2 regions of the Actinokineospora lacus genome follow, and region 2 is predicted to be linked to the other one. Evidence: predicted binding sites of a transcription regulator. Region 2 holds the regulator's gene; the other holds the start of a gene.
What was found. The regulator HspR, encoded in region 2, represses chaperone genes until heat shock. The targets are predictions, from matches to a motif close to ANNTTGAGTNNNNNNNACTCAANNT.
Positions count from the first base shown of each region.

Region 1: the regulator HspR is predicted to act here: its motif matches at 8,651-8,675, upstream of ACTG9Q_RS13400 (adenylate cyclase).

Region 1 is NZ_JBQERA010000004.1:574,317-585,477, reverse strand. It holds gene ACTG9Q_RS13430 (S8 family serine peptidase) at 1-879, opposite strand, end outside; gene ACTG9Q_RS13425 (putative PEP-binding protein) at 1,148-2,455, opposite strand; gene ACTG9Q_RS13420 (FAD/NAD(P)-binding protein) at 2,530-4,377, opposite strand; gene ACTG9Q_RS13415 (NUDIX domain-containing protein) at 4,776-5,411, opposite strand; gene ACTG9Q_RS13410 (adenylosuccinate synthetase) at 5,432-6,667, opposite strand; gene ACTG9Q_RS13405 (hypothetical protein) at 6,667-7,647, opposite strand; gene ACTG9Q_RS13400 (adenylate cyclase) at 7,649-8,650, opposite strand; gene ACTG9Q_RS13395 (hypothetical protein) at 8,789-8,968, shown strand; gene ACTG9Q_RS13390 (LamG domain-containing protein) at 9,264-11,161, shown strand, end outside.
Region 2 is NZ_JBQERA010000001.1:494,630-505,790, forward strand. It holds gene grpE (nucleotide exchange factor GrpE) at 1-372, shown strand, start outside; gene dnaJ (molecular chaperone DnaJ) at 393-1,559, shown strand; gene ACTG9Q_RS02475 (heat shock protein transcriptional repressor HspR) at 1,566-1,991, shown strand; gene ACTG9Q_RS02480 (globin domain-containing protein) at 2,072-3,169, opposite strand; gene ACTG9Q_RS02485 (hypothetical protein) at 3,463-3,948, shown strand; gene ACTG9Q_RS02490 (MarR family winged helix-turn-helix transcriptional regulator) at 3,959-4,402, shown strand; gene clpB (ATP-dependent chaperone ClpB) at 4,652-7,243, shown strand; gene ACTG9Q_RS02500 (TetR/AcrR family transcriptional regulator) at 7,329-7,898, opposite strand; gene ACTG9Q_RS02505 (DUF4097 family beta strand repeat-containing protein) at 7,895-8,710, opposite strand; gene ACTG9Q_RS02510 (TetR/AcrR family transcriptional regulator) at 8,951-9,517, opposite strand; gene ACTG9Q_RS02515 ((Fe-S)-binding protein) at 9,702-11,161, shown strand, end outside.

The sequences.
Region 1 (11,161 bases), on a different contig from region 2:
GGTGTTCGCGGTGGCGTTGACGGTGATGGCCTCGGCGGTGCGGGCCGGGGTGAAGTTGCAGGCGTCGGAGTTGGAGTTGCCGGAGGCGAGGGCGTAAACGACGCCGTCGGCGATGGACCTGCGGACGGCGTCTTCCAGGGCCGCGTTGCTCCCGTTGCCGCCGAGGCTCATGTTGGCGACCGCGGGGCCGGAGGTGTGGTCGGCGGTCACCCAGTCGACACCGGCGATGACTCCCGCCCAGCTACCCGAACCGGCGCAGGACAGCACCTTCACGGCGGTCAGCGACACCGCCTTGGCGACACCGTGCGCGGCACCGCCGATAGTGCCCGCGACGTGCGTGCCGTGACCGTTGCAGTCGGAGTTGTTGCCGTCCCCGACGGTGTTGGTGCCCCATGTCGCGCGCCCGCCGAAGTCCGCGTGCGTGGTCCGGATGCCGGTGTCGATGACGTACGCGCGCACACCGGCGCCGGCATTGGGATAGGTGTAGCTGTTGTTGAGCGGAAGATCGCGCTGGTCGATGCGGTCCAGGCCCCAGGAGGGCGGATTGGGCTGCGTCGCGGCGAGTGACACCACGCCGTCCTGCTGCACATAAGCCACAGCCGGGTCGGCGGCGAGCGTGCGGGCCTGCTTCTCGGTCAGCTTCGCCGCGAAGCCGTTCAGGGCGTGGCTGTAGGTGTGGGTGACGGCCGCGCCGTAGGACTGCGCCAACTGCGCGCCGTCCTTCAGCACGACGATGTAGCTTCCCTCGATCGCCTGTGGCACGGACAGGACCGTGCCCTCGGCGACGGCGGGCGGGGCGAGGAGCACGGTGGCGGACAGGGCGGCGGCGAGACCGACCCCGGCCGCCCAGCGCGCGCGGACAGCACCAACTGGCGTCATACGGGTGACTCCCTCGAGCGGTCGTGAATGCAGGGCGTAGTCGACACTGGCAGTCGGTGCCGTGTTCGGCAATCGCCCGAATCCGCCGACGGATTAGGACGAACGACCCATTCAGCGGGCGTATGTACCTGGCCCAACGCAAGCGATATCGACCACTCGCCTCGCAGTCAGCCTCGAACGAGTCCTCGACCGCGCCGCGACCTGCGTCCCACAACGACTTCTCCACAGCCGCTCACACCTTGCATGGTGTGATGTCCAAGGACCACTGCTAGCTGGCGGCTTCTGCCGGTCCCGCTGGGTGCGGCCGGTGCCGCGGCTGGCGGTGGCCGGGTGGGGCGAGGGACAGGTGCGGGCGTCGGTGTTGTGCGAGTTGGCGCAGCTCGGCGGTGCACATCATGAACCCATCCGCCGCCGGGAGCTGCCGTACGTAGTGGTCCATGTCATTGAGCAGTGCGAATACGTGGACGGGGGTGCCCGCTTCTCCGGCCGCGTCGACCACGTGGCGCAGCGCGGCCTCGACGGCCGGGTGCCGTGTCTGGTAGGAGGGGGCGACCAGGTGGTTGCTCCGGTCCGCGGCGAGGTAGAACTGGACGAGGTCCTTGGTGCCGACGAACAGTTCGCTCGCCCCGGCCGCGCAGAAGTCCGATGTGGAGTGGACGGCGGCCGGGGTCTCGATGAAGACCGACAGCGGGAAGTCGTCGGGGAGGCCGAGGTGGCCTCGCAGCCGCAGGTACTCGTCGTGGTCGTTGACGAACGGCACGGCGAAGCTCAGGTGCGGTGGGTTCCGGCCGAGGCGTTTGCCCACGTATTGGCGCAGGGCCAGGAACGCGTGCGGGTAGTGGGGTTCCCGGAGCAGGGCGCGCGCGCCGTGCAGGCCGAGGTCCGGGTTCGTCTCCTGGTGCACCTCGGTCTCGGTGGTGATCTTGGTGGCGTCGTCCGACCGGAGGTCGAGCAACCTCGTGACGAGACGCTGACCGGGGAGGAGTTCGTCGGCGATGGCGCACAGCTGTGCGCCGAGGGCGGCGCCGTACCACTCGGCCGCCTGCGGTTCCGACCGCAGCAGGTCCAGTGGGCTCAGTCCCGCGGCCAGGCAGACGAACTCCTCGCGGACGAAGAAGGTGCCGACCTCCTCGACCGGCGGTGTGATCGCGTTCGTCGCCCGGACGTCGCTCGCGTCGGCGATGACCACGCAGATCGAACGGAGGTCGGCGGGCGTGACGGGAAAGTCCCGCGGAGGCCCTTCGGGACCTGCGGTCTCGCCAAGGATGACCGACTGCCGGTCGAGTCGGATCGTGACGTGACCGGTCAGCCTGTCCAGCTCCGCCGGGTCGACACGCAGTACCGGAATACCGCGCGAACGGCAGAGGGACTCCATGTGGCCGGTGTGGCCGCCCCTCGCGCAGATCACCGCGGACGAGGCGACGATGGCGTCGTAGAGGCCGGGGTGGAGCGCGTCGACGACCAGGACGGAGCCGTCGACAGGGGTCCGGGAGTGGTTGCAGGGACCGCCTGCTGTCGTCGGCGACGCGCCGACCAGCAGGACCCCGAAGATCTCGACGTGGCTCACGACGCGCATCCAGAGCAGGTCATGATTTCCAGGCTCGCACCTGCTCCGCCCCCGCACACCTCCCCGGATGCGCCGCGACCCGGTCAGCAGGTCGTCTCCAGCTGTCGCCCCAACCCGAGCACGGCACGGAGTTCCCTCGGGGTCACGGACAGGTTCTTCAGCTTCTCCGTCGCGGCCGAGGTGACGGCGAACCGCAACACCGATGCCGGTACGGCGTCGTCGCCGCTGCGCGCGGCGATCTCCCGGAGCGAGCGCAGGCTGTCTTCCAGCCGCGCCGTGAGCGCCTGCCGGTGGTCCTGCCGCCGGGCGGTCATCCGGCGCACGTCGAGCATCGTCGAGTACGCGAGCGCCTCGTCCCACCCCTGATCCCGGACGCCGGGCGGGCTGGTGGCCGTGTCGTAGCACGACTCAAGATGGCACAGGACGGTGGCGGCGACCCCCACCGAGTGGTTCTTGATCGCGGCGAGGTTGAACGAGAACGCGCCCAGCCGCCCGTTCCGGACGATCTCGTCGCCCTCGCGGGGGTGGCCCACCACGGTGATCAGGCGCGACGGGCTGCCCGCCGCGCCGATCAGGCGCCCGTGGTCGTCCACCTCGACGCCCCGGCCCGTGCGCCGGTGGGGGCAGGCCAGTCCCTTCCGCAGGAGGTTCCTCCAGAGTTCGGTGCCGACGCGCTCGTAGTCCGACTCCCGGCCGAAGTTCGAGATCACGAGATCCGCCTCGATGCCGGTCGTTCGCCCGGACACGGTCACGACCAGCGTGCCCGCCTCGGTGCCGCGAATCCCCTCGACCCTGCCCGCGGTCACGACGACCGGTCCGCCTGCTTCCACCGCGCTGTTGACCAGGTCGGCGGTGTAGGGCATGACACCGACCCGCAACATCGCGAGCAGGCTGCCGTAGCGGTCGAGCAGCGCGCGGAGATCCGTCGTCGGCACCCGCGCCAGGAGGTCGGGCAGGTAAGGTTCCCACGCCTTGAACACCCGCTCGGTCACCACCGCGGGCGACACCTCGGGATGCTCACGCGCCACGGCCACACACGCCTGTTCCCACTCCTCGGTGAAGCGCCGCACGAACTGGTCGCGCCCACCGTAGGAGCCGTCGTCGAAGAACCGGGGCGTCGGCAGGTCGAGGACGTGGTGCCGGTGGTCCGGCGGGTACGTCCGCAGTGTCAGCCCGGAGCGCGAGATCATGTGGATCGTGCCCGTGTGGCCACGCCGCAGGAGCAGCGTCGCGGCGTCGTACGCGCTGAGCAACGTGCCGACGATGGCCACGATGTCGTCCTGCCGGGCGCTGAGGATGCGCTCGAGCCCGGCTGCGGAGTAGGGCTCCGGTACGAACGCGGGGTGGCCCACCACATCTGCGGCGAAGAACGGGGACTTCCGCTCGAGCCCGGTCGCGAGAACGACGTGATCGGCGGGGAGCGGGACCCGCCCCGATCTGGTTTCACCACCCGCCAGGGTGAGATCCTCGACGATGACGTCGACGTGGGCTTCACGCACCTCGATGTCGACGACCTCGCCGTCCCCCTCGACCAGGACGACGCCTGCCAGCGCCTCCTGGGTGGCGTGCGCGAGGCGGTCGGCGAGGTACTCGGGATATATCCGCCGGGGCGCGGGCCCGGACTCCACGAACGTGAAGTCCTTCCATTCCCGCGGCCACCCGGTGCGGTCGGCTTCGTGGTTGGCCCAGTCGATGAAGTCGTCGACGTCCTCGCGGAAGATCGACATCCGGCCCGCCTGGATGTTGAAGACGTGGTGCCAGTGGTTGCTCTCCGGGTGGTGCGCGATCCCGGCGTTGCGGAAGTCCGGTCGCCGCTCGATCACCATGATCTCAACGGGTTCCCTGGCGAACTGGAGGAGGCGGATGGCCGTGGCCGTACCGGCCAGGCCTGCGCCGACGATGACGACTCTGCGACGTTGCTCGGGTTTCACGACGTGTCTCCCGCCTTCACAGCGCGACCGGAACCGGCCGAGTGGCATGGCGGAATTGGTCGAATCCACCCGCTCGGCAAGGAACGTGATTGCTGGAGGCGAATTGTACCGTGAACTCACACCCGCCCGGGCCGCGTAACCCGACCGTGCTGAAGAGCCGACATCGCAAGATCATGGCAGATAACTAGTGCATGCCTACGCCGAGTACCCCCTTCCAGAGTGCTCGAACGAGCATGATCACGGAACCGCACCCGACGACCGGCACGATGTTCGACGTGGAGAACGTTGAGGCCCAAGCCCTGGACTGGCCTGGACGGGCACCTGGTGAGCCGCGCCAGGACGAGGTCGGGGTGTCCGGCGCCCGCGCGGCGGTCGGTGCCCGACAGGAGAAGCCGACTTCACGGGCTCCAGCGCCACACCAGTGGCGGCCTGCCGCCCTTGGGTTGCGCGGCGGCGTGCTGCGTGGTGCGTTCCAGGCCGGGAACCCGTTCCATCGTGCGGCTGAGGTTGGCCGGATAGGGACGGTCGCCGGTGAGGGACTCGGTCACGTCCAGTGCCTGTGAGGTGGTGAACTCGCCGCCCAGCAGTCCCGCGGTGAACACCGTGTCCCGCCACAGCCGGTCGGCGAGCATCGGGCGGCAGTCGCGGACGATGCGGTCGTGGTCGAAGGCCAACGGCGGCACATCGTCCAGCGGAGCCCACGTCGCGCGGTCGCCGTCCATCCGGCTCACGTCGAAGGTGCACCACAGCGCGATCGACAACGTCGGGCCGCGCGGATCTCGGGACGGCTCGTCGAACGTCGTCAGCTGACCCGTCGCCGAGATGGCCGCCGAGGGCACCCCGAGCTTGCCGATCACCGCGCGCCTGGCCGCGTCGCGCAGCCGCTCGCCCTTGCCCAGCAGCACACCGGGCAGGGCCATCGCGCCCGCGAACGGTTCGAACGCGCGGGGAGCGACCCCGAGCAGGACCGCTCTGGAGTGCGGGTCGAAGCTCAACGCCAGCACGTCCACCGACACAAGGGTTGACTCGATCACGGGCCGATTCTCCCGCATTCTCACCGGTGGGCCTGCGCCCGCACCGCGTAGTCGGCGCGGTCCGGCCCCGCGCCCGCCACCACCACCGGAACGCCCAAGTGCTCCTGGAGCCACGCCACCGGGTCCGGCATGTCGACCAACTCCGGCGTGCGGTCGGCGAGGAACCCGGTGAGCCCGGATTCCGGGAGCGGCGCGTCGTACGAGGTGGCCACGGAGAGCCCGTCGGCGTCCAGGTGCGTCACCGCCAGGGCGTCCACGCCACCGCACGCCGCCACCGCGTAGCGCAGCAGCACGGCGTCGAGGTGCCCCGCGCGCCACGCTCCCTGGTACTCGCCCGCGCCGTTGTGCCGCTCCGGGAACCGGGCCAGCACGCCCCGGTCCTCGGTCGGGAACGGCCCCGCGCCATGGCGGGTCTGGTACGTCCTCGTCACGCCGATCACCGCGGCCTCGCGGCCACCGAGCAGGCCGAGGGCGTTGTCCGGGGTCACCGTCGACCAGGTGGTGTGCGGGTGGAATCCGCGCCACTGGTCGAGCAGCACGCCCTGGGCGCCCTCGAACACCAGCCTGCCCCGATCGGCGAGCTTGCCGACCTCGTCGCCGCTCGTGACGCGGACCGCGCCCGCGAAGTCCCGGTACAGGGCCACCAGGTCGTCCACCGCCATGCCCGCCCCGATGAGCGGCTCGTAGAAGCGGGCCAGCGCATCGAGCTTCCCGCGCAGCACCGACGGTCGCGCGCAGTCGCCCACCACCGGGGGCGCACCCGGAACACCGAGCACCTGCTGGCTCTCCACCGTGTCACCCGGATTCGCACCGCGAGCCGCGAGCAGCGAGTACCACACGGTCTCGCCGATCCCCTTGCCGCACGAGCCGTGCCGGGCGCGGCCGCGGGCGTCCTCCCGCGCCCGGTTCGCGGCCACGTGAATCGGCGTGGTGAGCAGTGCGCCAGCGTCGATCGACAGCAGTCGCAGCGGGTCGGCGACGCCCAGCGCCGCCAGTTCCTCCGACTCGCGGGCCAGGGCGATCGGCTCGACCAGGATGTGCCGGGAGAGGTGGGTCGGCACGCCCGAGAGCGTGCCGGACCCGAACTGGCTGAACGTGTGGTGGCGGTCCCCGACGACCACGTTGTGCGCGGCTTGCGCGCCACCGTTGAACCGCACCACCGACACCACCGGGCTTTCGTGGCACAGCGCGTCGACCACCGCCCCCTTGCCCTCGTCGCCGAACCCGAGCCCGACGACGATGATGTGCCCGGCCATCAGCTCAACGTCACGTCGTCGGGGCCGTCGAGCAGCGGGGGAGTGGGCGATGCGGCCACCGCCCTGCCGCCCGTGTGGACGAGTGCCTTGCCGACCGACACGCTCTCCGCCGCGGACCCGATCTCGGTCAAGTCCACCATCGCCTGATCCAGGTCGACCACCCGCTCCTCCATGCCGATGGTCGCGGCGATCAGCTCGCACACCGCGCCCGGATCGTCCAGCTTGAGGAAGTTCTGGCCGAGCAGGCCGCGCCAGTGGTCGGCGATCTCCGGGTCGTTGTAGTACGAAGACTGCTTGGGCAGCACGAAGTACACGTGCCACTTGCGTTCGAGTTCCCGGTACACCGATGCCGGGTCGATGTCTTGCCGCACGTCGTCCCCGATGATCCGGCGGATGTGCTTCGCCTCCAACCGCGGCTTGTTCAGCTCGTCGCCGATCAGGAACAGGTAGCCCTTGCGCCCACGCTTCTGCCACGCGTCGGTCACCACGTGCCTGGCCACGAAGTAGGCTGCGAGCTCGTACGACTCGCTCTTCTGCCCGCCGCCGTTGCCCTCTAGAAAAATGGTGCGCAGCTGCTCGTCCATCCGGTTGTCCGACTCGAACTGCCCGACCTGCAGCGGCACCCGGTCACTGTCGGCGTCGCCGATGCCACCGAACATCAGCTGCGGATCGGCCAGGTAGCCCTTGCGCTGCAGCAGGCCGTGCAGCCTGCCCAGCTTGCCTTGCATGATCTTCGGCACCGTGCCCATCGAGCCGGTGACATCGAACAGCACCGCGATCGGCGTGGAGTCGGCGTGGTCGGCCGAGTCGCGGCACTCGCGCGCCACCACGCTTTTCGGGTCGAGCGCGGGGTCGGCCTTCCACTCGCTCCTGTGCCGCGAACGCAGCGTGGAGGTGTAGCCGAAGTCATCGACTCCCTTGGCGGCGCGGAAGGTCCGGGCCGCCGCATAGGCGTTGTCGTCCCATTTGCCGTGTCCCACGTCAGGCTCCTGTCCTGGGTAGCGCGAACGGACGGAAGGTCCGTTCGCCATAGAGTTCTTCGAGCATTTCGTCGTACTCGGTGAGCAGGTCGACGGAGTCGGGCCGTCGACCGGGGTCGTCCTGCGTGCACCACCGCGCGAATGTCCGCTGCCGGTGTTCGCTGTCCGCCAACAGGTCCAGCATCATCGTGTGTGCCATGTGGACGTCCGTGGCGGCGGTGACCGGGCGCCCGTCGCGAACCTCCGGCGGGTAGGGGATGGTCTTGTCTGTCGCCAGCAGCCGCTCGCCCGCCGTGACGCCGAACGTCCAGCCCGCGAGCACGATCCCGTGCCGCTCGGGGTGCACCAGCACGTTCTCCGCGACGATCGCGCCGTGCACCAGGCCGATCCGGTGCGCGCCCGCGACCGCCCGCAGCAGCCTGCGGTGCATCCACGCGTAATCGCGTCCGTCCAGCCCGCCGGGGAACGCGCGGCGCACGTCCGCCAACGTCACGAACCCGTCCAGCAACGCTTCCAGCACGGTGAAGGCGCGCTCGCCACGACCGACGTCGCCGGACTCGTCGACCAGTCGCGGGTAGTAGGGCCGCAGCCACGGGTGCTCGTCGGTGAGCCTGCCGAGTCGGCGTAACGCGTCCCACTCGGCGTGCAGCAGCGGGTTGAGCACCGGGACGCGGACGACCTTGACCACGTGCGGCCCGTCGGTCCGATACACGTTGGCGACACTGCCCACCGCGTGCCTACCGGTGATCGGATAGGCGGAGCGCGCGGTACGCATGACGACCTGGTCCGAGTGCAGCCACATGCGATGGAACTGGGTCACCTTCGCCGACGCCGCGTGCGCCCTCGTGTCGTCCGCACCCACCCGGTCCGGGTGCAACACCAGCGCCAAGGCCCGGATCAGCCGCTGCGCCTCCTTCTTTCCAGCCGCGCCGAACGGTCCGAACAAGTCCGCGGGCGAACGGGCCCCCTCGACCCGTTCGAGCGCTTCCTCCCTGGTGAACATAGTTTGAGTCTAGACGACTCAAACTCCGGATGGGGAGAAGCCCGCGTGGCCTGCGCCACATTTCGAGGCCTTCGGTCAAGGACGCAGGCCCGCGGGCGGATCGTCGCCCACCAACCCGTCAACGGACCGGGGATGTCGGTGAAGAAGACTGTTCGCTGGCTGGTTACTGCGGCGACCCGGGTCGCCGCAGGCTGCGGCGGGCGCTGCTGGATCTGCGGGCTCACCGCCGTCGCCGGGGAGAAGCTGCCCGGTCGCCGCGGCAAGACCCGGCTGCTGTGCGCCCATTACGACCGCCTCGTCCTGACCCGGAACGCTTAAAGCTGTCCCAAGCCGCAAGGGCCCCTTCGTGCACGATGGCGCACACCTGGACTGAGTCCCGCGTTCACGGATACTGTCCACCCAGGTGTCCCGCGATCCGGGGAATCGCTCACCGTCGGTTCGTCATATTCGTCCCGGTAGGGCATGAGGCCGACGTGATGTCGGGTTGATGCCTGGCTGATGCCGCCGTTCCGCATGATTCCGCCTGTATGTCCATGGGGGACCGCGGGGAGGAATCACAGTGCGTCTGCGGCGTGTGGTGGTGGCCGGTACGGTCACCGCCCTACTGGGTTCGATGCTGACGCTGCTCGCGGGCAGCGGTCAGCTGGCGGGGCCGAAGCCCGCGCCGGTCGCCGAGGCGGCGGACGCGCCCGCGGCGATGCTGGCCGCCCGGCTGCAGGGGACGCGGGTGGAGGTCGTCGACGAGCGGACCCCGACCCGGGCGGTGTACGCCAACCCCGGCGGCACGCTCACCGCCGAGCTGACCCCGGTGCCGGTGCGGGTCCACAAGAACGGCAAATGGGTCGGCGTCGACACCAGCCTCAGCCGTCGGGCCGACGGCGTGGTCGCGCCGGAGGCCGCCGTTGGCGACCTGACGCTGTCCCCGGGCGGCGACACCGCTCTCGCGACGATGCGCCGCGACGGCAAGGCGCTCGCGCTGTCCTGGCCCGCCACGCTGCCCGTGCCCGAGCTGTCCGGCTCGCGAGCGACCTACCCGGGTGTGTTCCCGGGCGTGGACCTGGTGATGATCGCCGAACGGGACGGCTTCCGCCAGCACCTCGTGGTGCGCGACGCCGAGGCCGCGCGCAATCGCGCGCTCAAGGCGATCCGGCTGCCGGTGGACGCTGACGGCCTCACCCTGACCGCAGGCAAGGACGGCGCGCTGCGCGCCGTGGACAGCGCCGGGACCGACGTGTTCAGCGCGCCGCCGTCGACCATGTGGGACGCCGCCGGGCGCACCGCGCCGATCGGGGTGTCCGTGGTCGACGGCGCGCTGGTGCTGACACCGGATGCGAAGTTCCTCGCCGACCCGTCGGTGACGTACCCGGTGACCATCGACCCGACGCTGACCACGTTCCAGAAGTGGGGCTGGGCCAACGTCCTGTCCGGCCACCCGAACTCGCCGTACTGGTGGACCAGCGGCGACGGCAACGCACAGGTCGGGCAGTGCCCGAGGGACCTGCCGGGCGGCGGTTGGTGCCAGGGGATCGGCGAGGGGCGGGCCTACTTTCAGTACGACACCGCTTTCCTGACAGGCAAGACGATGATCGAGGCGACGTTCACCACGGTCGCCATCTCCAGCCCGGACTGTTCCGACAAGGAGCAGGTCGTCTACCGCGCCAACAGCGGAATCTCGAGCGGGACGACCTGGAACAACCAGCCGGGCGGCGGCTGGAACCTCACGAGGTGGGTGCCCGGTGTGTACGGCGGACCCTGCGGGACGGGCTGGAAGGAGGTGGGGTTCGGCATCCCGCTCGACCTGATCGACACCCGGTCGCACACCCCGCTGTTCCTCGCGGCCAAGAACTCGACCGACCAGTACGCGTGGCGCAAGTACGACCCGGCGCAGACGGTCCTGAAGGTCAAGTGGAACCGCACGCCGTACGTGCCGGGCGGAATCGTCACCGACCCGACGCTGCCCCCGCCGTGCAAGTTCTGCGGTGGCCTGCCCTACGTCAGCCAGGACACCATGACGCTCGGCGCGCAGCTGTCCGACCCGGACGGTGACATGCTGTACCCGCAGTGGCGGGTATCGGCCAACGGCACCGAGATCGCGTCGTGGGACGGTTCCGCGCAGACCTCCGGCGCGGCGCACACCGCCCAGATCTACCTGGGCGACAAGCACAACCAGCGGATCGGCTGGTGGGTCCATGCCTCGGACGGTGTGACCTCAGGCCCTCAGGCCAACGGCGCCCAGTTCGTCGTCGACCGCGTCGCCGTGGACAAACCGCCGACCGTCGGGTCCGATCTGTACACAGAGGACAATCGCTGGCACGGCGGCACCGACGTGCCTGGCACGTTCGCCTTCGGCAGCAACGGCGTCGGCGACATCAACCACTACACGTACAACTGGCATGGCGGGCCGATCACCAAGGTCGACGCCGACGCCCTCGGCAGCGGCACGAGCGTGAAGCTGACCCCGCCGGGTGACGGCCCGCAGACGCTCTACGTGCACAGCTACGACCGAGCGGG
Region 2 (11,161 bases):
CGCGTCGACCGCGACCGCGAGGCCGTGGTCAACGCGGCCAAGGCGCAGGTGGTCGGCGACCTGCTCGGCGTCCTCGACGACATCGAGCGGGCGGGCGCCCACGGCGACCTGACCGGCGCGTTCAAGGCGGTGGCCGACAAGCTGGCCGCGACCTTGCAGCGCAGCGGCCTGGAGCCCTTCGGCCACGAGGGCGAGCCGTTCGACCCCGCGGTCCACGAGGCCGTGCAGCACAGCACGTCCACCGAGGTCGACGGGCCCACGGTGACCGGCGTTCTGCGCCGGGGCTACCGCTTCGGCGACCGCGTGGTCCGCGCGGCGATGGTCGCGGTGACCGACGCCGAGGCGCCCGGCGCGCCGACCGAGGAAGACTGAGCGGGAGGAGGGGACGTCCGGTGAGTGCCAGGGACTGGATCGACAAGGACTTCTATCGCGAACTGGGCGTCTCCTCCGACGCGGGTGACGCCGAGATCAAGAAGGCGTACCGCAAGCTCGCCCGCGAGCTGCACCCGGACGCCAACCCGGGCAACACCACCGCCGAGGCCCGCTTCAAGTCGGTCTCCGAGGCCTACGGCGTGCTCGGCGACCCGGAGAAGCGCAAGCAGTACGACGAGGCCCGCAGCCTGTTCGGCAGCGGCTTCCGGCCCGGCGGCTTCGGTGGCGGCGGCAGCGGCAACTTCGACTTCACCGACATCTTCAGCCAGCAGCAGGCCGCCGCGGGCCAGGGGGCGGGCTTCGGCGGCGGTCTGGGCGACCTGTTCGGCAACCTGTTCAACCGGCGCGGCGGCAGCCCCCGCCCGCGCCGCGGCGCGGACGTCGAGACCGAGGTCCGCATCGACTTCACCGAGGCGGTCCGCGGCGCGACGGTGCCGCTGCGCCTCACCAGTCCGTCCACGTGCGACAGCTGTCGCGGGTCGGGCGCCCGGCCGGGCAGCAGCCCCGAGGTCTGCGCCAACTGCGGCGGCGCGGGGCTGGTCAACCGCAGCCAGGGCGCCTTCGCCTTCAGCGAGCCCTGCCGCGACTGCCGGGGCAAGGGCACCGTCGTGACGGACCCGTGCCCCGACTGCGGTGGCGAGGGCGTCAGCACCAAGACGCGCACCCTCACCGTGCGCATCCCCGCGGGCGTGGAGGGCGACCAGCGCATCCGGCTCGCCGCCCAGGGCGAGCCCGGCTCCAACGGCGCCGCGGCGGGCGACCTGTTCGTCCGCGTCCACGTCACCCCGCACCCGGTCTTCGGCCGCAACGGCGACGACCTGACCCTCAAGGTCCCGGTCACCTTCTCGGAACTGGCCCTGGGCACCACGCTCACGGTGCCCACGCTGGACTCCACCGTCAGCCTGCGGGTGGCCCCGGGCACCGCCTCCGGCCGCGTCCTGCGCGTGCGGGGCAAGGGCGTCACCCGCCGCGACGGCCGCGGCGGGGACCTGCTGGTCACCCTGCAGGTGGCCGTACCGCCCACGCTGAGCCCGGAAGCCCAGGCCGCGCTGGAGTCCTACGCCGCGGCCACACAGGACCACGACCCCCGGCCCGAACTCACCGCCCTCGTGGAGAAGGCGAGGTAGCCCGCGATGAACCCGCTTCCGCCCGGCACGGACGAGGACACCCCGTTCTTCGTCATCTCGGTGGCCGCCCAGCTCTCGGGCCTGCACGCGCAGACCCTGCGCAGCTACGACCGCCAGGGCCTGGTGAGCCCGGGGCGCACCCCGGGCGGCGGGCGCAGGTACTCCCTGCGCGACATCGCCCTCCTGCGCGAGGTCCAGCGCCTCTCGCAGGAGGAGGGCGTCAACCTGGCGGGCATCAAGCGCATCATCGAGCTGGAGAACGAGGTCGACCGCCTCCAGGGTCTGATCACGGCGCTGTCGGAGGAGCTGGCCGCCACGCACGTCGCCGCCGAGCAGGCCGCCGCGGCCATCCACCGCAGCTACCGCCACGAGCTGGTCCCGGTGCGCAGGCAGACCGCGCTGGTGGTCTGGCGGCCCCAGCCCAAGCGCTAGCCCGAGAGTGGTCCAGGAGCGGACCGTTCCGAGCGGGCCAAGTCCGAGCGGGCCAGTCCGGGCGGGCCAGTCCAAACAGGTCAGTCCAGAGTGAAGGGGTCGTAGAGGATGCGGTCCAGCGGGGTTCCCGCGACCAGCATCCGCGACACCGTGGCCCTGATCATCGGCGGTGAGCCCGCGACCAGCACGTCGCGGTCGGCCCAGGCGCCGTAGCTGGTCACGACCTCCGCCAGCGTGCCGGTCTCCAGCCCGGGAGTCGCCTCCTCGGTCACGCCGACGACGGTGAGCCAGGGGTTGGCCGCCGCGATGTCCTGCAACAGCCCCAAGTCGTAGAGGTCCTCGGCCGCGCGGCCGCCCGCGAACAGGTGCACGGCGGGGTTCTCCCCCCAGCGGGCCAGGTCCTCGACGATCGCCCGCATGGGCGCGATCCCGGTCCCGCCCGCCACCATCAGCACGTCGGACCCGGAGGTCCGGTCCACGCCGAGGCGCCCCATCGGCGGCCCGATCCGCCAGACGTCGCCGCGGACCGCGTGGGCCACCACCGAGCGGCTGACCCAGCCGCCCTCGACCCCGCGCACGTGGAACTCGATGACGCCGTCCTCGCGGGGGGCGTTGGCGGGCGTCAGGTAGCGCCACAGCCGGGGCCGCTGCGGGACCTCGACGCTCAGGTACTGCCCGGGGCGGTACGGCACCGGGTAGTCCGGGCGCAGCCACACCCTGGCCAGGTCCCAGCCCAGCCGCTGGTGGTCGATCACCTCGGCGTGCCAGTACGCGGGACCGGCGTCGGCGGCGGCGGCGTCCAGCATGGCCCTGGCCATGATCGTGTACGCCTCGGCCCACGCCCGCTCGACGTCGTCGGTCCAGGCGCGTCCGGAGTACTTCTTCACCGAGGCGATCAACGCCATGCCGACGGCCTCGTAGTGCTCGGTGACGACGCCGAACTTGCGGTGGTCGCGGCCGAGCTGGCGCAGGAACGGCACCAGGTCGTCGGGCCGGTCGACCATCTGCACCACGTGCACCAGCGCGCGCAGCAGCCGGGAGCGCTGCACCTGCATGTTCGCCGGGAACATCTCCCGCGTGGCGGGCGCGATGGAGAACAGCATCCCGTAGAAGAACTGCGCGACCTTGTCCGCCTGCGGCTCGACCACCGCGAAGCTCTCCCGGACCAGGCGCACCATTGTCACCACCGCGGTCGGGGACTCCGGGTGTGGCTGTATGGACGGTATGGGGCTCACCACGGGATTCGCTGTCATGGTCGGGGTGCTGACTCCACCTCTCGGGCGCCTACCAGCGTGGCACCACGCTACTTGCGCATCCATCCCCCGACGGTGTGGACAGTAGACCCAATCTGGTCCACACGCCGGATTCCGCGTCGACGCGAAGCCGATCTTCGCTACCGACAGTGACAACCTAGCGGACGTACGGGTGAGCGGACTCGCGGATGCCGCAGCGGCATGACACCGTCTCCCGCGTGTCCCCCGATCTTCTCCCCCCGACCGGCACCGCCACCGCCGACCTGCTGACCCTGGAGTTCGCCGACCCGCCCCCCGCCGCGACGGGGGCGACGGGCCCCCGGGAGGCGCCGGAGCACGCGTACCCGATCGGACCAGCGCCGCGCGCGCCCCGGACGAGCCCGGTGCTCGACCACCTCGACGCCCGCATGGTCGAGTTCATCGACCGCGCCGGGCAGGGGCACGTCGCCACCGCCGACGCCGCGGGCCACTGCGAGTCCTCCTTCCGCGAGGTCCGGGTGCTCGACCCCCACCGCATCGCCTACCCGGGCGACGACGGCCCGCCGCCCGCCGCCGTGGGCGTGCTGCTGGTGGATTTCGCCGCCGAGCCGGTCGGGCTGCACGTCAACGGCCGCGCGTGCGAGGACGCCGCGCTGCCCGCGGGCTGGGTCGTGGTCGAGGTGGCCGAGGCCCGGCTACACCGCGGCGCCGCAGCAGACGGGTAGTGGGACGGTGGTGGACGGGACCGACGACCGGCAGCGGGCCGGGCAGGACCTGGAGCGGGAGCTCTCGAAGCTGTTCGGCCGCGCGCGCAGCCTCTCGCTCACCCTGGCCGCGCGGGTGCACCCCGGCCTCGACGGCGCCTCCTACGCGCTGCTGCTGCACCTCAGCGACATCGGCCCGGTGCGCGCGGCCGACGTCGTCGAGCGCACCGGTCTGGACAAGTCGACGGTGAGCAGGCAGATCGCCCGGCTCGCCGAGCTGGCGCTGGTCGAGCGCGTGCCCGACCCCTCCGACGGCCGGGCCCGGCTGGTGCAGCTCACCGCGTCCGGGGCGGCCCGGCTGGAGCGGGTGCGCGAGGACCGCAGGCGCCAGCTCCGCGAGCGGGTCGCGCGGTGGCCGACCGACGACATCCGCGAGTTCTCCCGGCTGCTGGCGAGGCTCAACAGCGACCTGTGACCGCTCGGCTGGGTGGTTCCCTGGTCGGCCGAGCCACGCGAACGGGTGATTCGGCGATTGTCCCCAGGCGTGTGGACAACTTCCTGGGAATTGTGGATAACCCGCCTGAAGCTGGGGACAACCCGGTTGCGACATGTGGGTGATCACCTGTCGGGCGACCCAGGTCACATCGACCGGACGGGGTTGAGCGGAACTGGCTCAACTTTTCTGACGTTGAGATGGGCGAGACCGCAGGACATGAGGTGGGAGATGGACGCGTTCAACCCGACGACCAAGACCCAGGCCGCCATCACGGCCGCCGCGCAGGCCGCGGCGGGCGCGGGCAACCCCGACATCGCGGCCGCGCACCTGCTCGGCGCCCTGCTCGCCCAGGCCGACGGCCTGGCGGGCCCGATGCTGACCGCGGTGGGCGCCGACCCGGAGGTCGTGCGCAAGGAACTCGACCCGGTGCTGCGCGCCCTGCCCTCGGCGACCGGCGCGACCGTGTCGTCCCCCGCGCTGTCGCAGCCCGCGCTGCGCGCGATCACCCACGCCCAGAAGCTGGCCACCGAACTCGGCGATGAGTACGTCTCCACCGAGCACCTGCTGGTCGGCCTGGCCGCCGCGGGCGGCGACGTCGCCGACCTGCTGCGCCGCCACGGCGCCACCCCCGACGCGCTGCGCGAGGCGTTCACCAAGGTGCGCGGCTCGGCGCGGGTCACCAGCCCCGACCCCGAGGGCACCTACCAGGCGCTGGAGAAGTACGGCATCGACCTGACCAGGCAGGCCAGGGAGGGCAGGCTCGACCCGGTCATCGGCCGCGACGCCGAGATCCGCAGGGTGGTGCAGGTGCTGTCCCGGCGGACGAAGAACAACCCGGTGCTCATCGGCGAGCCCGGCGTCGGCAAGACCGCGATCGTGGAGGGCCTCGCCCAGCGGATCATCGCAGGCGACGTCCCCGAGTCGCTGCGCGGCAAGCGCGTCGTCGGCCTCGACCTCGGCGCGATGGTCGCGGGGGCGAAGTTCCGCGGCGAGTTCGAGGAGCGGCTCAAGGCCGTGCTCAAGGAGATCACCGAGTCCGCGGGCCAGGTCATCACCTTCATCGACGAGCTGCACACGATCGTCGGCGCGGGCGCCACCGGCGAGGGCGCGATGGACGCGGGCAACATGATCAAGCCGATGCTGGCCCGCGGCGAGCTGCGCATGGTCGGCGCGACGACGCTGGACGAGTACCGCAAGCACATCGAGAAGGACGCGGCGCTGGAGCGGCGCTTCCAGCAGGTGCTGGTGGGCGAGCCGTCGGTGGAGGACACCATCGGCATCCTGCGCGGCCTCAAGGAGCGCTACGAGGTCCACCACGGCGTGCGGATCACCGACAGCGCCCTGGTCGCGGCCGCGGCGCTGTCCGACCGCTACATCACCGCGCGCTTCCTGCCGGACAAGGCCATCGACCTCGTCGACGAGGCCGCGTCCCGGCTGCGCATGGAGATCGACTCCCGGCCCGTCGAGGTCGACGAGGTCGAGCGCGCCGTGCGGCGGCTGGAGATCGAGGAGATGGCGCTGTCCAAAGAGGACGACCCGGCCTCGAAGGAGCGACTGGCCGCGCTGCGCGCCGAGCTGGCCGAGAAGCGCGAGGGCCTGGCCGCGCTGACCGCCCGATGGCAGAACGAGAAGGGCTCGATCGACCGGGTCCGGGAGCTCAAGGAGCAGCTGGAGTCGCTGCGCGGGGAGTCCGAGCGCGCCGAGCGCGACGGCGACCTCGGTCGGGCCGCCGAGCTGCGCTACGGGCGCATCCCGGCGCTGGAGAAGGAGCTGGACGTCGCGACGCGGGCCACGACCCCGCAGGCGGGGGCGGCGGTGATGCTGAAGGAGGAGGTCGGCTCCGACGACATCGCCGAGGTGGTCTCGGCGTGGACCGGCATCCCGGCGGGCCGGATGCTGGAGGGCGAGACGCAGAAGCTGCTGCGGATGGAGGACGCCCTCGGCTCCCGCGTGGTCGGCCAGGCCGAGGCGGTGCGCGTGGTCTCCGACGCCGTCCGCCGGGCGCGCGCGGGCGTCGCCGACCCGGACCGCCCGACCGGCTCGTTCCTGTTCCTCGGCCCGACCGGCGTCGGCAAGACCGAGCTGGCCAAGGCGCTGGCGGAGTTCCTGTTCGACGACGAGCGCGCCATGGTCCGCATCGACATGAGCGAGTACAGCGAGAAGCACTCGGTGGCCCGCCTCGTCGGCGCGCCGCCGGGGTACGTCGGCTACGACCAGGGCGGCCAGCTCACCGAGGCGGTCCGGCGGCGGCCGTACACGGTGGTGCTGCTCGACGAGGTGGAGAAGGCCCACCCGGACGTGTTCGACGTGCTGCTGCAGGTGCTCGACGACGGCAGGCTGACCGACGGCCAGGGCCGCACGGTCGACTTCCGCAACACCATCCTGGTGCTGACCTCCAACCTGGGCTCGCACGCGATCGCCGACGCGAACCTCGACGGCGCCCAGCGCCGCGACGCGGTGCTGGCGGTGGTGCAGCGCCACTTCAAGCCGGAGTTCCTGAACCGCCTCGACGACGTGGTCGTGTTCCACTCGCTGGCCACCGAGGAGCTGACGGCCATCGTGGACATCCAGGTCGCCCGCCTCGGCAAGCGCCTCGCCCAGCGCAGGCTGACCCTGGAGGTCACCCCGAGCGCCCGCGACTGGCTGGCCCTCAACGGCTTCGACCCGGTCTACGGCGCCAGGCCGCTGCGCAGGCTGGTCTCCTCGGCCATCGGCGACCAGTTGGCCAAGGGCCTGCTGTCCGGCGGCATCCGCGACGGCGACACGGTCACGGTGGACGTCATGGACGACAACTCCGCGCTCACCGTCGGCAGGTCCTGAGGACAGGACTGAGAACATGACTGGGCCCCTCGACCGGAAGCGGTCGAGGGGTCCGGTTCAGGAGTCCCGGTTCAGGAGTCCCGGTTCAGCGGCCGTGGGTGCTGGTCCCCACCAGGTGCAGGACCGCGGTGCGCATGGCGCCGGGGGCGGACTCGCGGCTGACCGAGCGGTGCAGGTCGGCGGCGACCGCGGCCATCAGCGTGTGCGCCAGGGCGCGCGGGTCGGCGGGGGCGCGGGCCTCCACCAGCAGCCGCGCGACGTGGTGGTGCCAGTACCGGTACGGCTCGGCCCGGAAGCGCACGCCGGGCTTGGAGGTCTCCGCGATCCGCATGAGGTCGAGGTTCGCGGTCAGGAAGGCCAGGTAGGCGTCGAAGAAGGCGACCAGGCGCTTGGCGGGCGGCGCACCAGGCCCCAGCGGCGCCTCGCCTGTCGTCACCCGGATGTAGAGCCCCCGCTCCGCCTCCGCGAGCAGCGCCCTGGCCAGTCCCGCCTTGTCCCCGAACCGGCGGAACAGCGTGCCCTTGCCGACCCCGGCCGCGGTGGCGACGTCGTCCATCGTCACCGCGTCGGCCCCGTGCCGCTCGACGAGCAGCCGCGCGGCGGTGAGGATGCGGCGGCGGTTGCGGGCGGCGTCGGCGCGCTCGCGGGTGCTCACGCGTACCGCACGGTGACGTCCCCGCTGGACGCGGCCAGGTCGAGCGCGGCCGTGCCCGCGGGGTCGTCGGCCACGGCGCTGTCGACCTCGCCGCTGCCCACGTCCACGGTCATCCGGTAGCGACCGCGCGGCACGGTCACCGACACCGCGCCGCTGTTCGCGTGGGCCCGGACATCACTGACGGTGGAGACGCCGACGGCCACGTCCCCCGACGTGGCCTCGACGTCCACCTTCCCCCCGACCCCGGCGACGGTGACGGTCCCCGACGAGGACCGGACGGTGGCGTCCCCCCGGACGCCGCGCAGGTCCACATCCCCCGACCGCACCTGCACCGAGGCGTTCTCCCCCACGTCGGCGAGCTCGACCCGACCGGAGTTGGCCTCGACCGAGACCGCTCCGGACACCCCCCGCACGTCGACGTCCCCCGACGACGTCCGCAGGTCGACCGACACCGCCCCCTCGACCGTCACGTCCCCCGACGCGACGTCCCCCGCGAGCGCCACCTTCCGCGGGACGACCACCTCGTAGTCGATCCAGCAGTTGTTGAGCCCGCAGCCCTCCAAGATCAGCGCGCCCCCCTCGACCCGGTGCGTGGCCCCGGGTTTGTCGTCGAGGTGGTGCACCGTCCGCGTCACCGACGGGGTGCCGCCGACGCGGATGTTCACCGCCCCCGCGTCCTGGTTGAGACGGATGCTGGTGATGTCCTGCCCGATGCCGTCCTTCTCGGTGTACCGGCTGGTGGCCAGCCCACATCCCCCGACCAGTGTCGCCGCCAGTCCCGCGACGGCTATCCCCGCCAACACCCTGCTCATCGCTCCCCCTTCAACCGGACCGGACATCGCAGAACGCTATGGCCGGGGCGGGCGCGCGGACATCAGGGACGCCCCCGAGGTGACCCGGAGGTTGCCCCTACCGCCATCCGGAGGCCGGTGGCATGAGGCTAGGGACACCGGCGGTCAGCACACGTCAGCCGGAGCTAGCACGCGGTGCACGACTTCCGTCGTACTCCAGGGCGTGTGGCAGGCCGGGTGCCTGCCGTTATGCCAGGCGTGTCAGCGCAACGGCGCCAGCAGTGCCTCGACCACCGGGAGGAGTTCGGCGGCCGTGGGCGGCTCGTCGTCGATCAGCCCTTGCAGGAGCAGACCGTCCACTCCGGCCAGGAACGCGCGGAAGCCGACCTCGTCGGGGTTGCGGGCCAGGCTGGTGAGCACGTCCAGCCACCGCCGCGCGGCCGGGCGCAGCGCGGGCCTGCGGGCGGCGAGCAGGTACAGCTCGTACTCGGCCATCGTGCGGCCCCGGCGCGGGCCGACGGCCTCGGCGAGCACGTGGGCCACCGCCGCGGCCGGGCTCGCGCCCTTGATCCGGCTGGACTCGATGGAGTCGCGCATGTCGGCGGCCATGTCCTCCGCCGAGGTGGTCAGGGTGGCGACGAGCAGGTCGTCGAGGCTGGCGAAGTGGTAGGTGGTCGAGGTCGGGGGCACGCCCGCCTCGGCGGCGACGCCGCGGTGGGTGACGCCGGAGACGCCCTCGCGCTCGATCACCCGCAGGGCGGCCTCGATCAGCTCGGCCCTGCGGCGCTCGCCGCGGACTCGGCGGCCGTCGGCCCTGGGCCGGGGCATGTCAGCGGGACCGGCGCGCGGGCTCGGGCGGCGGCGAGCAGGATTGACTGGCCATGCCCCAATTTAGCTGGACAATCGTCCCAATATCCTGGAGGTGTGCGCCACACTTGGCCGCCTTAGGCTTCTCTAACTCGGTTACCGACGAGTAAGAAGAGTTCCACCCGAACGGAAGGTCGACACCACCATGGGCGCGGTGCAGTTGACACTGGGACTGATCGCCGTCGCGGTCAGCCTCGTGGCCTGGAGCATGTTCGTGCGCACGGTCGCGCGGATGGTCGCCGTGGTCCGGCTCGGCCAGCCGGACGCCACCCGCAACGGCCCGTTCGCGCCCCGGATGCGCACGCTCGTCACCGAGTTCGCCGCGCACACCAGGATGAACAAGTTCCGCCACGTCGGCTGGGCGCACTGGCTGGTCATGTGGGGCTTCCTCGTCGGCTCGGCGGCGCTGTTCGAGGCCTACGGCGAGGTGTTCGTGCCGACCTGGGGCTGGCCGGTCCTCGACGACTGGAACCTCTGGCACCTGCTGATGGAGCTGCTCGGCGTCGGCACCATCGTCGGCGGGCTGGCGCTGGTGATCATCCGCCAGCTCAACCACCCGCGCCGGGCCGACCGGCAGTCGCGCTTCCAGGGCTCGAACTTCTGGCAGGCGTACTTCGTCGAGTTCGTGGTGATCTTCGAGGGCGTCGGCATCCTCGGCGTCCGCGCGGGCAAGGCGGCGCTGGGGGCGCACGAGCTGCCGCTGTGGGCGGCGTTCGTGTCCAACCCGATCGGCGCCCTGCTGCCCGCGAGCCCGAACTTCGTCTCGGTCATGGCCTTCATCAAGCTGATGGGCGCGATGGTCTGGGTCTACGTCGTGGCCAAGTACATGACCATGGGCGTGGCCTGGCACCGGTTCAGCGCGTTCTTCAACATCTACTTCAAGCGCGAGGCCGACGGCGGCGTCGCCCTCGGCGCGGTCAAGCCGATGACCTCCGGCGGCAAGCCGCTGGACTTCGAGGAGGCCGATCCGGAGAAGGACGTCTTCGGCGCGGGCAAGGTCGAGGACTTCTCCTGGAAGGGCTGGCTGGACTTCACCACGTGCACCGAGTGCGGGCGCTGCCAGTCGCAGTGCCCGGCGTGGAACACCGGCAAGCCGCTCTCGCCCAAGCTGGTCATCACCCAGCTGCGCGACCACGCCTACGCCAAGGCGCCCTACCTGCTGGCGGGCGGTCGCAAGGACATGGCGGGCGACGAGGTCGGCCTGTCCGGTGAGGACATGTACGCGGGCATCGACGTGCTCGCCATCGCCGAGGCCGAGCGGCCGCTGATCGGCGGGGTGGACGACAACGGCGTCATCGACCCCGAGGTGCTGTGGTCGTGCACCACCTGCGGCGCCTGCGTCGAGCAGTGCCCGGTGGACATCGAGCACGTCGACCACATCGTCGACATGCGCCGCTACCAGGTGCTCATCGAGTCGAACTTCCCCTCGGAGCTGGGCGGGATGTTCAAGAACCTGGAGAACAAGGGCAACCCCTGGGGCCAGAACGCCAAGGACCGCCTCGCCTGGACCGCCGACCTCGACTTCGAGGTGCCGGTCTTCGACGGGGAACTGGCCGAGGATGTCGAGTACCTGTTCTGGGTCGGCTGCGCGGGCGCGTTCGAGGA